Regions from separate parts of the Cryobacterium sp. GrIS_2_6 genome, predicted to be linked through region 3. Evidence: riboswitches for the same ligand, from Rfam matches in the RefSeq annotation. Region 3 holds a riboswitch; each other region holds the start of a gene.
What was found. Region 3 has a riboswitch for cyclic di-GMP ahead of RCH22_RS08405 (methyl-accepting chemotaxis protein). Riboswitches for the same ligand answer to the same signal wherever they lie in the genome.

Region 1 (3,205 bases), on a different contig from region 3:
CACTGACACTGTCACGGCGAAATCCTCCGGCTCACCGAGGCTCCCCCGGACACTCCTGGTCGATCTTCACGAACCCTAATTCTACGACACCGGATGACCCGGGCCAGCTCTGGGTACACCTGGCCCCAGCCCGGCAGCAGGAAGACGCCCTCCCGCACCCCGCGGACGGGAAACAACGCCAGGTACACCTCGCCATCAGGCATCTCAGCCACGTCATCCCAACCGAGTTGGGATCAAGGTCATCTACACAACCGGACATCAAGCACGTTCACCCCTCAGCTCGCAGGTACGCGTAGACCGATTCGCGGCTGATGTTGACGCCAACCGAAAATAGGGCCCCAACCTCTCTAGCGAGAGCAACTTTCAACACCTATCAAAACCGAGGCCCCGTTCCACGCGAACCAAACCGTCCTCATCAACTGGAGAACGGGACCAGTTTCGGGCCTCACTTTCGGGCTGCGGATGTGTGGCACTACCAGAAATCAGGCGAGTCCGGGTCGCTCCATCCGTAATCTGGGATAGCAATCGTTTCTGAAAATCCTGTCTGTTCTGCGGACGCGGCCTGGCCCAGACGCTCAAGGTGCGTGACGGTATCCGCAGCATCGGGTTCAGGCCACAAAGATTCCTCCGGGACGGCAATGAGAGCATGTGCCGGTCCGAGGAGCAACGTTGCCGTCACGACAGCACCATTGACCAATACCACCGGGATGAGCCCGACCACGGACCTATTTTTTCTATTGAGCACAACCAAAAGACTCACAAGCGCGTCGGCGATTCGATCTGCCGTGAGGAACGAGGCGCCGCTGAACGAAATTCGTCTCATACCCACACCTTGAACTCATATCAATCATTAGAAAAGTGGGTTGACATGTTCGAAGTAACCGAAACGCGCCAAGCCCCCCAACGTATCAGGGTGAGTTGAGGCCACTGGCCCAGCGCTCGTCCGCTGTTTGACGGAAGGCGAGAATCAGGCCCCGATGATGTCCGCCCTTCTTTGATCGTCGTGCGTGACGATCGTCCGATGAGTGAGAAAAGCGGTCCCGGCCCGCGCGCGGCTGGTCCGAGCGCCCGGCGGTCATTCACTCCGGCGAAAAGCTTGACCGCCTGCTCCCGCAGATACGCGCCGCCCCCGTTTCGAGTCATCGCGTCCTCATACGTGGCTAGATGGTCGAGCTGGAACCTACGCGACGCAAACGCGGCGGTGCATTCCTGCGGGCGTCCCTGTTTGTTCGTGTCCGCCACCTCGACGCCGCCGCTTCCCGGTCGCCGGGCGACCTCGCCGGCAGCGCTTCACCAGCAAAACGATCAGCGCGATCCTGCTGCGTCTCGCGCGCAGCACTAGTCTTCAGATCAGTCCCGATCTCCCGCCGGCACTTCCCCACCTCACGAAGACCGCACTGAAGCCGATGACCTCGAGGACACGGGCAAGGACACACCCCTTTAGGGGGCCACTCGCCTCAAACCCGGGGTGCTACGTTCAAATCAGGTGGCTTTCAGCTGCCGGCGAGACGGGCGTGAACGTCAATCGCACAAGGCACACCCGCCGTGAGACGGGGTCGCAAAGGCACGGGACCCTCGGGCCAGCCGGCCTACCGAATGGTTAGGACCTACACGAAATGAGCTTCCCCTTCCTCCGATCCGCCAAACCCACCGCCCCAGAGACGCACGAAAAGCCCCAACCCGCCCTTCCAGAAGACTCGACGAAACCCAAAACCAGAATTCTCTGGTTCGGTGCCGCCCCGGCAGTCGCCCGGCCGATCAACACAAACACAAAGAAAGCTCCAAAACCCAACCTGTGACACCTAAACCGTCGCACTGAACGGGGGCCGGCCGCCCACGAGGCCACTTCGACCCAAACCCAAGAACGACCTCTGGCATTGGAACCCTCGACTTCTGGCCGTTGTAAACGGGCACCCGAATCGGCTGTCCAGAAAACGATCAGACGGGCGCACTATCGTCACGGGCAGATTGAGGAGAGGAAGCATCATGATCGCCGGCCGATTGCAGACCCGCACCTCTGAGGACATCGAGGTCCGAGCTTTGTCTGGGTGTCAGTGGAGAGTCATCGACCGCCGCATCGCCAGAAACAATGCTCTCAGCCTGGTTGGCTTCATCAACAAGAACCACGGCCACTATGAGGTGATGGAATTCCTCGACCCGGTTGAGCGCACTGTCTTCCCGAGTCTGGAGGGAGCGATATCGTCTTTCGTGAACTCACCATCCACCATCATTGACCGCAGCCTGTCAGAGAAAACAACCAGAACACTCATCTAGTTGGATGTTGCCGGCGTCCCGGACTGCACTCGCCACCGATCTTTGGTCGAAGCCCATGATTCACCGGTGCCCGGCTTCTGCGCGGCATTCCGACTGCGCAAATCCGGCACCCCTAATACAGAAGATGCTTCTGGCTTTGCGTATTGTGCAGTCCCGACCTGGAGACCATGGCTTGATCGGGCCGGCCGAACCGCAACAGCTTGTCGCGCCAGCGACGAGGACTGCAACCTGCCCGGTGCTGGCCCGAATAGGTCGACCCATCGCCTAGGCATGAGGGTGGCTCCTGGAAGTTCACACGAGCATGCGCTCAGATGACGTTCACGAGCATCGCGGTCACTTCATCAGGCGGCTCATGAAAAACGGCCCTGACGGGCAATGGGTGTAGCTGGTGCTAGACGCTACGTCGTCCGGAGATGGAGCGGACGAGAAAGAGAATCACGGCGATGATCGCCAAAACGATGCCCACCCAAAGAAGGAACTGGAGAGACTGAACAAAGCCGCCCGTGATCAGCAAGACCACGGCGACTACGGCGATGACAATAAGAAGGAGATTCATGATGCCGTGCCTTTCATCTCACGAATGCGTCGTGATGACCCGATAATATCACCGCCGTTACTGCCTCGCGTTCCCGTCCGGTACAGAACACGATCGATCGCCGCCGGCCGACCCGGATATCTACGAAGTGACGTGACAGTCCGAGTCGTTAATTCAGGGTGCGGCGTGAAACCTGCCCGCGCTCACCCGTGTCTCGTTCGTGGGACGGGTTTACTATTACGAAAAAGCTCGATTGAACCGGAAGGAAACCGATCATGAGTGGTACGGACAAAATCAAGAACGCGACCGAGAAAGTCGTGGGCACAGGCAAGGAAGCTGTTGGGAAGGTAACCGACAATCCCAAGCTCGAAGCAGAGGGCAAAGCCGATCACACTA
Region 2 (3,205 bases), 2.1 Mb from region 3:
AGACGTTGCTGGTCAAGCCGCTCGACGCCCTCTGCGACCGTAGCGACGCCGAGCTGGGCGCACAGCCGCACGATCGCCTCGATGACGGAGCGGTCGAAGGGATTGGACACCGCGCCGGCGACGAAACTCATGTCGATCTTCACGATGTCGACGGGGAGCGCGCGCAATGACGTCAGGGAGGCATATCCCGTGCCGAAGTCGTCGATGGCGATTCCGACGCCGAGCGCCCCGATCGCACGGAGGCGACCGATCGCGGCGGGGGAATCCAGCACGACGGTCTCGGTGAGTTCGATGATGAGATCCTTCGCGAGGGTCCCGGTGTCGGCCAGGCAGCCGATGATCGAGTCGACGAACCCCTCGCGGTCGAGCTCGTGGGCGGAAACGTTCACGTGCACGGCCAACGGGAATCCAGGATTGGCCGTCCGCCACGCCGCGGCGTCGAGGCAGGCGCGACGCATCACGAAAGCGCCGATACCGATGATCGCGCCGGTCCGCTCGGCGATGTCGATGAAGTCACCGGGGAAGAGCAGCCCGCGTTCCGGGTGTTGCCAGCGGACGAGGGCCTCGACGGCGGTGCACTGCAGCCCGGGAAGGTCGAGGATGGGCTGGTAGTGCACGACGAGCTCGTCGGCGGCCGCCGCGGCCGCGAGTTGCCATTCGAAGGTGACCCTGGGATTGTCCACGCGGAGGAGGCCAGGCTCGAAGACCTGGACGCGGTTCTTGCCGTTCGCCTTCGCCGCGTACATCGCGACGTCGGCCTGGTGCACCAGCTCTTCGATCTCGATGCCTGCGGCCGCCGTAGCAATTCCGATGCTGACGCCGACCTGCGCGGTGTTCCCCTCGAGGAGCACAGGTTCGGCGATCGAACGGCCCAGGGCGGTGGCAATCGAGAGGGCGCCGGAGTCCTCGACACCGGCCAGGACGACGGTGAATTCGGCACCGCCGAGCCGGGCGCACACGGCCTTCGGCCCGGTGTTGGCGCGCATCCGCTCGGCGACCTCGATGAGGAGTTCGTTGCCGGCCCGGTGCCCGAGCAGGTCGTTGACGTCCTTGAAGTCGTCGAGGTCGAGGAAGAGGATGTGCACCCCGCCGGCGTCGGTGCTGGAGGACAGGATCGCGGTCAGCTTGGTCATGAAGGATGCCCGGTTGTCGAGCCCGGTGAGCGGATCCGAACTGACCTGGACCGTGAGCTCCTCCTGGACCGTGCTGTTGCGGAGGGCCAGCGAGACCTGGTTGGAGAGCGCCCGGACGGCGACGAGGGCCTCCGCCGGGATCTTCCCGGGGGCGCCAACGAAGATCCAGGCATTCGCCTGCGCGTTCGAGGCGAGGCAGGCCCAGGCCAGGGGAGCGCCGACGGCGGAATCCAGTGCGCTCGGGTCCGCCATGGGCGAGCCCGTGGTGGAGCCGCCGCTGGATGTGTCGATGACCTCGGCCGGGAGTTCCGTGGGCAGGACGGCGAATTCGCCCGACGCGCCGACGACCCGCAGCGCGGGACCGTCGCGCACGACCCGGACGACACGCAGTCCGGGGGTCGCGACGCAGATCTCCTGGGCCGCGGCCCAGCCGATGACCCAGATGTCCGCCTCGTCGACGACGCCGAGCAGCAGGGAGCCGGTCGCCGCGAGTTCGCGGTCGCGGCGCATCGACTGTTCCCTGGATCGCAGAACGATGCTCAGTTGGCGCACGATCACGAAGGTGAGGAAGACGGTCGGAATCGTGCCGAGGGTGGTCGCGGGTGAGATGACGGCGGTCGGCCCATGCACCGGGGCCCACAGCAGGACCGTGGTGACGAGTGCAAGCGAATAGAGGGTGCAGCGAACGAGGGACCTGGTCGTGGAACCGTAGAGTCCGCGCAGCCAGACGGCGCCGAAGACGACCCCGAGTGCGGCAGCGGGATCCGGCAGCGCGAGGGCGAGTGCGACGAAGGCGACGGAATCGATCAGGTCGAGAACGAGCGGAACCCGTCCCATGACGAACCCGTAAGACCAGGAGGCGATCAGGACTGCCCCGGTCGTGAGGGCGATGAGGGTCACTCCCTCGGTGTCGGAGGCCAGGATCGCGGGGATCGTGAGCAGGAGCGTGGCGATCGCGAGCCAGGTGAAGAGCCACCGGGTGCCCTCCGTCATTCCTTCCGGGCGGCGAAATGGATTCCAGAGCCTGGAGAAAAGAGTTTGTGGATGCTGTGTGCCGGTCATGTGAGGCCGAGTCCCGTCAGTGTGTGGGCCGGCGAACCCAAGGGTCCCGTGCCTTTGCGACCCCGCCTTTCGACGGGTGTGCCTGTATGAGACCGCAATAGATGGGAGCGTGTTCACACAGGCCCAGCCTAGCCTCCGCGTTCGAGGGGCCTTGCCGGAAGGAGCACCCATCCGCGTCGGGTAAACTCGAATGTCGGATTTGAGGGGTGTTTCGGTGGTCGACCTGGAGCTTGAACGGGAACAGAACTACGTGGCAACGCTGTACGCGCGTCTGGACGCGCTGCAGCGGGAGGCCGAGGACCAGCTGACGGCGGTACGGCTGCTCGACGTCGGTGGAAATCACCAGACCCGCTCCGAACGGGACACCTTCGCGCGCCTCTACGAGGACCGGATCGTGCAGTTGAGGGAGATCGACGATCGGCTGGCGTTCGGCCGGCTCGAACTGGCCGCGGACGACGCGAGCGGCGACTCCGTGTTCCGTTACATCGGCAGGGTCGGGTTGCGCGACGAAGAACTGCAGCCGATGCTGCTCGACTGGCGGGTACCGCAGGCGAGCGCGTTCTACCAGGCGACGGCCGCGACCCCGCTGGGAGCCAGGGCCAGGCGTCACCTGCAGTCCAAGGGGCGGACCATCGTCCGCATCGAGGACGAGATCCTCGATGCGGAACTCCTCGGCGGCGACCCATCCGAGCACCAGGGCGAGGGTGCCCTGCTCGCCGCGCTGACCGCCCAGCGCACCGGGCACATGCCCGACATCGTCGCGACGATCCAGGCGGAACAGGACCGCATCATCCGCTCTGACCTCGCCGGAGTGCTGGTCGTCCAGGGCGGGCCGGGGACGGGGAAGACCGCCGTCGCGTTGCACCGTGCGGCGTACCTGCTCTACACGCATCGCGATCGCCTGAAGCACAACGGCGTACTCATCGTGGGACCGTCCCGCTCGTTCCTGCAGTACATCGAGGCAGTGCTGCCGTCGCTCGGCGAGACCGGGGTCGTTCTCGCAAGCGTGG
Region 3 (3,205 bases):
GATCATGATCGAGCCCGGTCTCGAGCAGTCCCTGCTCGAGGGCATGCGCGCCTCAGAGCAGGGCACCCAGATCATGCTTGAACCCGCGCGGATCGACGCGATCCTGGGCTCGCTCAAGGCCTCGCTCGCCACCGTCGAGGCGAGCGGGCTGACCGCCGTGCTCGTCTGCGCCCCGGCCCTCCGCCCGGCGATCCACCGGCTCGTCTCCGCGCAGACCGGCGGGCTCCCCGTGCTGTCCTACCTCGAGGTCACCTCCGCGAACGTCGCCATCGAGACCGTGGGGGTGGTCCGTGGAACCGAAACGATTTCAGCTTGACGGTCCGACGCTTCCGGAACTGAAGGCACGCATCCTCGCCGAACACGGGGCGGATGCCCGCATAATCTCCGCCGAACGCGTCACGGTCGGCGGCATCCGCGGCTTCTTCGCCAGCCGCCACTACGAGGTCACGGTCGAAGTGCCCGAGCGGCGCCGCCGAGCCGCGCACGCCCAGCCGGTGCGGATGATGCCGCTCGAGCGCGACGAGCACGGTGACGGTGACGGTGACGGTGCCGTTGCCGGCGCCGGAAACGGCGACGCCCATCCCGGACGCGCCGCCCGGCTCGGGATCCTCGCCCTGCTCGAGGACGCCGACGGGGCCGACGATGCGGGAACCCTCGGGAGGCCGCGAGCCTCGGTCCAGACCCCGCTCCTGTCGACCGGGTCCGCCGGCTTCGCCCAGCTGATGGACGAACTCACCTTCACCGTCGCCGAGCCGGTTCCTGAGCGGGTGTCCGGGGCGCTGCCCGGGCCCGTGCGCGAGCCGGAGCCGTCGGGTTCCGCGACCGGTGCCGGATCGCCGCGGAACGCGGGGACACACGAACGGCCCGCGACTCTTTCGACCCGGGCCGGGCATCCGTGGCCAGGACGCGCGGGCACGGCGGCCGTGCCGCGACCCTTCACGCACCCCGGAGACCTCGTCGTGCTCGTCGGCGCGCCCGCGGAGACCTTGCGTGTCGCCGGGATGATGGCCGCAATGGACGGGGCCGCCGAGGTGCTCGTGGCCGGCTCCGTGGTGTCGGAGGGGGCCCGTCGCGTCGACGACCGGCGCTCTGCCCTCGCTGCGCGCGCCGGGGGAGTCGCCCGCGGGCGCACGTGTTTCCTCGCCTTCGGCATCGGCGAGACCCCGGGGGACCGCGAGTACCTCGGCGGTGACCTGCTCATGGTCGGCGCGGACCAGACCTGGGCCGTGGTGGATGCCGGCCGGAAGCCCTCGGACACGGCCGACTGGGTCGGGCGGGTCGCGGCGATCATTCCGATCGACGCGGTCGCCGTGGTCGGGTCGACGACGACGTCCTCCCCGGAAACCGTCGACGACCTCGGGATTCCGGTCGGCTGGGTCGACGGTGCCCCAGCAGCGTCCGCGACGCTCGGACCGCGCGCAGGCCGCCTCCCTGACACGCCCGATGCCCGCGCTAGGCTGGCATGATGCTGGTTCTCACGCGCAAACCGGGGGAGAAAATCCTCATCGGCGATGACATCGTCATCACCGTCCTCGATGTGCGCGGCGACAGCATCCGCATCGGCGTCGATGCCCCGCGCGGTGTCAGGATCCAGCGCGACGAGGTGCTCCGAGCCGTCATTGAGGCGAACCTGTCCGCGAGCAGGGGGGGGAGCCTTTCCGAGGACGAGGACGCCGAGGCGCAGCTCAAGGCCGCGCTCGGCCTGGTACGCCCGTCGGCCGCGCCCGCTGCCGCGCCCACCGCCCCGCCCGACGCCCTTCCTGACTGCTAAAGTACGAATCAGGTGATTCATCGGGCGAATTCGTCCGATCTGTCAGTTGCAGAAGGCACACCCGTCGAGAGGCGGGGTCGCAAAGGCACGGGACCCTCGGGTGAGCCGGTCTACCGAATGGACAGGACCGGCACCACGTGAGCACGCCAGAGTTGAAGACCATGCCTGCAACCGTCTCTCCCCGCCCGATTTCCGAGCGTCGAGCCGGCGGAGCCGAGGCTCCCGTGCACCCGGCGTTCTTGCGACGCCTCCGCCGTCTACCCCGTCGATTCGGTGTTCAGCTGGTCGCAGCGAGCCTGCTCGTCTCGGTGCCGCTGATGGTCTTACTGGCCGTGCTGCTCACCCAACAGTCCGCAACGAGCCTCGCCGCCGCCGCCCAGGATAAGGGCGTCACCGTTGCGCGCGCGATCACCCTGCAGCTGGAGAACTGGCTTGGAGAGCGCCGGACTGACCTGGCGGTGGTGGCGACGAGGGTCGCAGAGCCGTTCGACTCTCCCGAAACGGCCACCCAACTGGCCGGACTCGATAAGGCGTACGGTAGCTATACACTGCTCGAGATTGCCGATGTCTCCGGCAAGGTCCTGGCGACGAGCCGCCCCAATATCCAGATAGCACCCTCTGGACTCGTCTGGTTCCAGGCTGCGACGTCCGGCAAGACGGTGGTCACCTCGCTGGTCCGCGAGGGAAAGCAGATCGACTGGATCATGGCCCAGCCGATCACGGATGCCGACGGTCACGTCCGCGCCGTACTGATCGCGGATCTCGACCCGGCAGTGCTCGCCACACTTCTCAATCCCGAACTCAACGCCGGCGACGAAATCGTGGTGTCCGACTCGCAGGACAAGCTGATCTACGACACCGCGTCGCCGATGAAGGTCAGCGACGGGGTGTCCCTCCTCGAAGGTGGAGCGCTGTCGACGGTCGTCGACACGGCGGCGACTCGGGAAGCCTTGGACACCCACGTAGCCGGCACCGCCCGGTTCATCGACTATCGGGGCCATGACGTCTTCGGCGGTTTCGACGTGGTCAAGGACCTGAACTGGGTCCTCGTCGTAAAGGAGCAGGCCGGCACAGTGCTCGCCCCTGTGACTGACCAGACGCAACGCGCGACCCTCCTCGTCGTCCTCGGCGCCGTGCTCGCGGTGGTGGTCTCGACCGCGCTGGCGTGGAGCACGATTCGCTCGGTCCGGCAGCTCAGTGCGGTGGCGCACAAGGCGGCCGGCGGAGACCTCGCTGCGCGAGCCAGGCCCAGCGGTGCCGCCGAGCTCGTGACCCTCGCCGAATCCCTCAATGCCATGCTGGCCACCTCGCAGACGCTGATCTCCCAGCTGGGCTCTGCAGGGATCGAAGTGAATTCCGCGGCGACAGAGCTGTCGGCGTCGTCCGACGAACTGGCCGCGATCACGACCCAGCAGAGCGCTGCGGTCACCGAGG

Region 1: linked by a shared signal. The riboswitch ahead of RCH22_RS20600 (hypothetical protein) and the one ahead of RCH22_RS08405 (methyl-accepting chemotaxis protein) in region 3 are both predicted to bind cyclic di-GMP.
Region 2: linked by a shared signal. The riboswitch ahead of RCH22_RS18565 (EAL domain-containing protein) and the one ahead of RCH22_RS08405 (methyl-accepting chemotaxis protein) in region 3 are both predicted to bind cyclic di-GMP.

The regions. Positions count from the first base shown of each region.
Region 1 is NZ_JAXCHP010000002.1:28,306-31,510, forward strand. It holds gene RCH22_RS20595 (hypothetical protein) at 473-823, opposite strand; cyclic di-GMP riboswitch class I at 1,524-1,597, shown strand; gene RCH22_RS20600 (hypothetical protein) at 1,987-2,274, shown strand; gene RCH22_RS20605 (hypothetical protein) at 2,666-2,830, opposite strand; gene RCH22_RS20610 (CsbD family protein) at 3,085-3,205, shown strand, end outside.
Region 2 is NZ_JAXCHP010000001.1:3,828,787-3,831,991, forward strand. It holds gene RCH22_RS18565 (EAL domain-containing protein) at 1-2,126, opposite strand, end outside; cyclic di-GMP riboswitch class I at 2,215-2,288, opposite strand; gene RCH22_RS18570 (UvrD-helicase domain-containing protein) at 2,410-3,205, shown strand, end outside.
Region 3 is NZ_JAXCHP010000001.1:1,685,667-1,688,871, reverse strand. It holds gene RCH22_RS08420 (flagellar biosynthesis protein FlhA) at 1-316, shown strand, start outside; gene RCH22_RS08415 (hypothetical protein) at 291-1,466, shown strand; gene csrA (carbon storage regulator CsrA) at 1,463-1,771, shown strand; cyclic di-GMP riboswitch class I at 1,816-1,889, shown strand; gene RCH22_RS08405 (methyl-accepting chemotaxis protein) at 1,933-3,205, shown strand, end outside.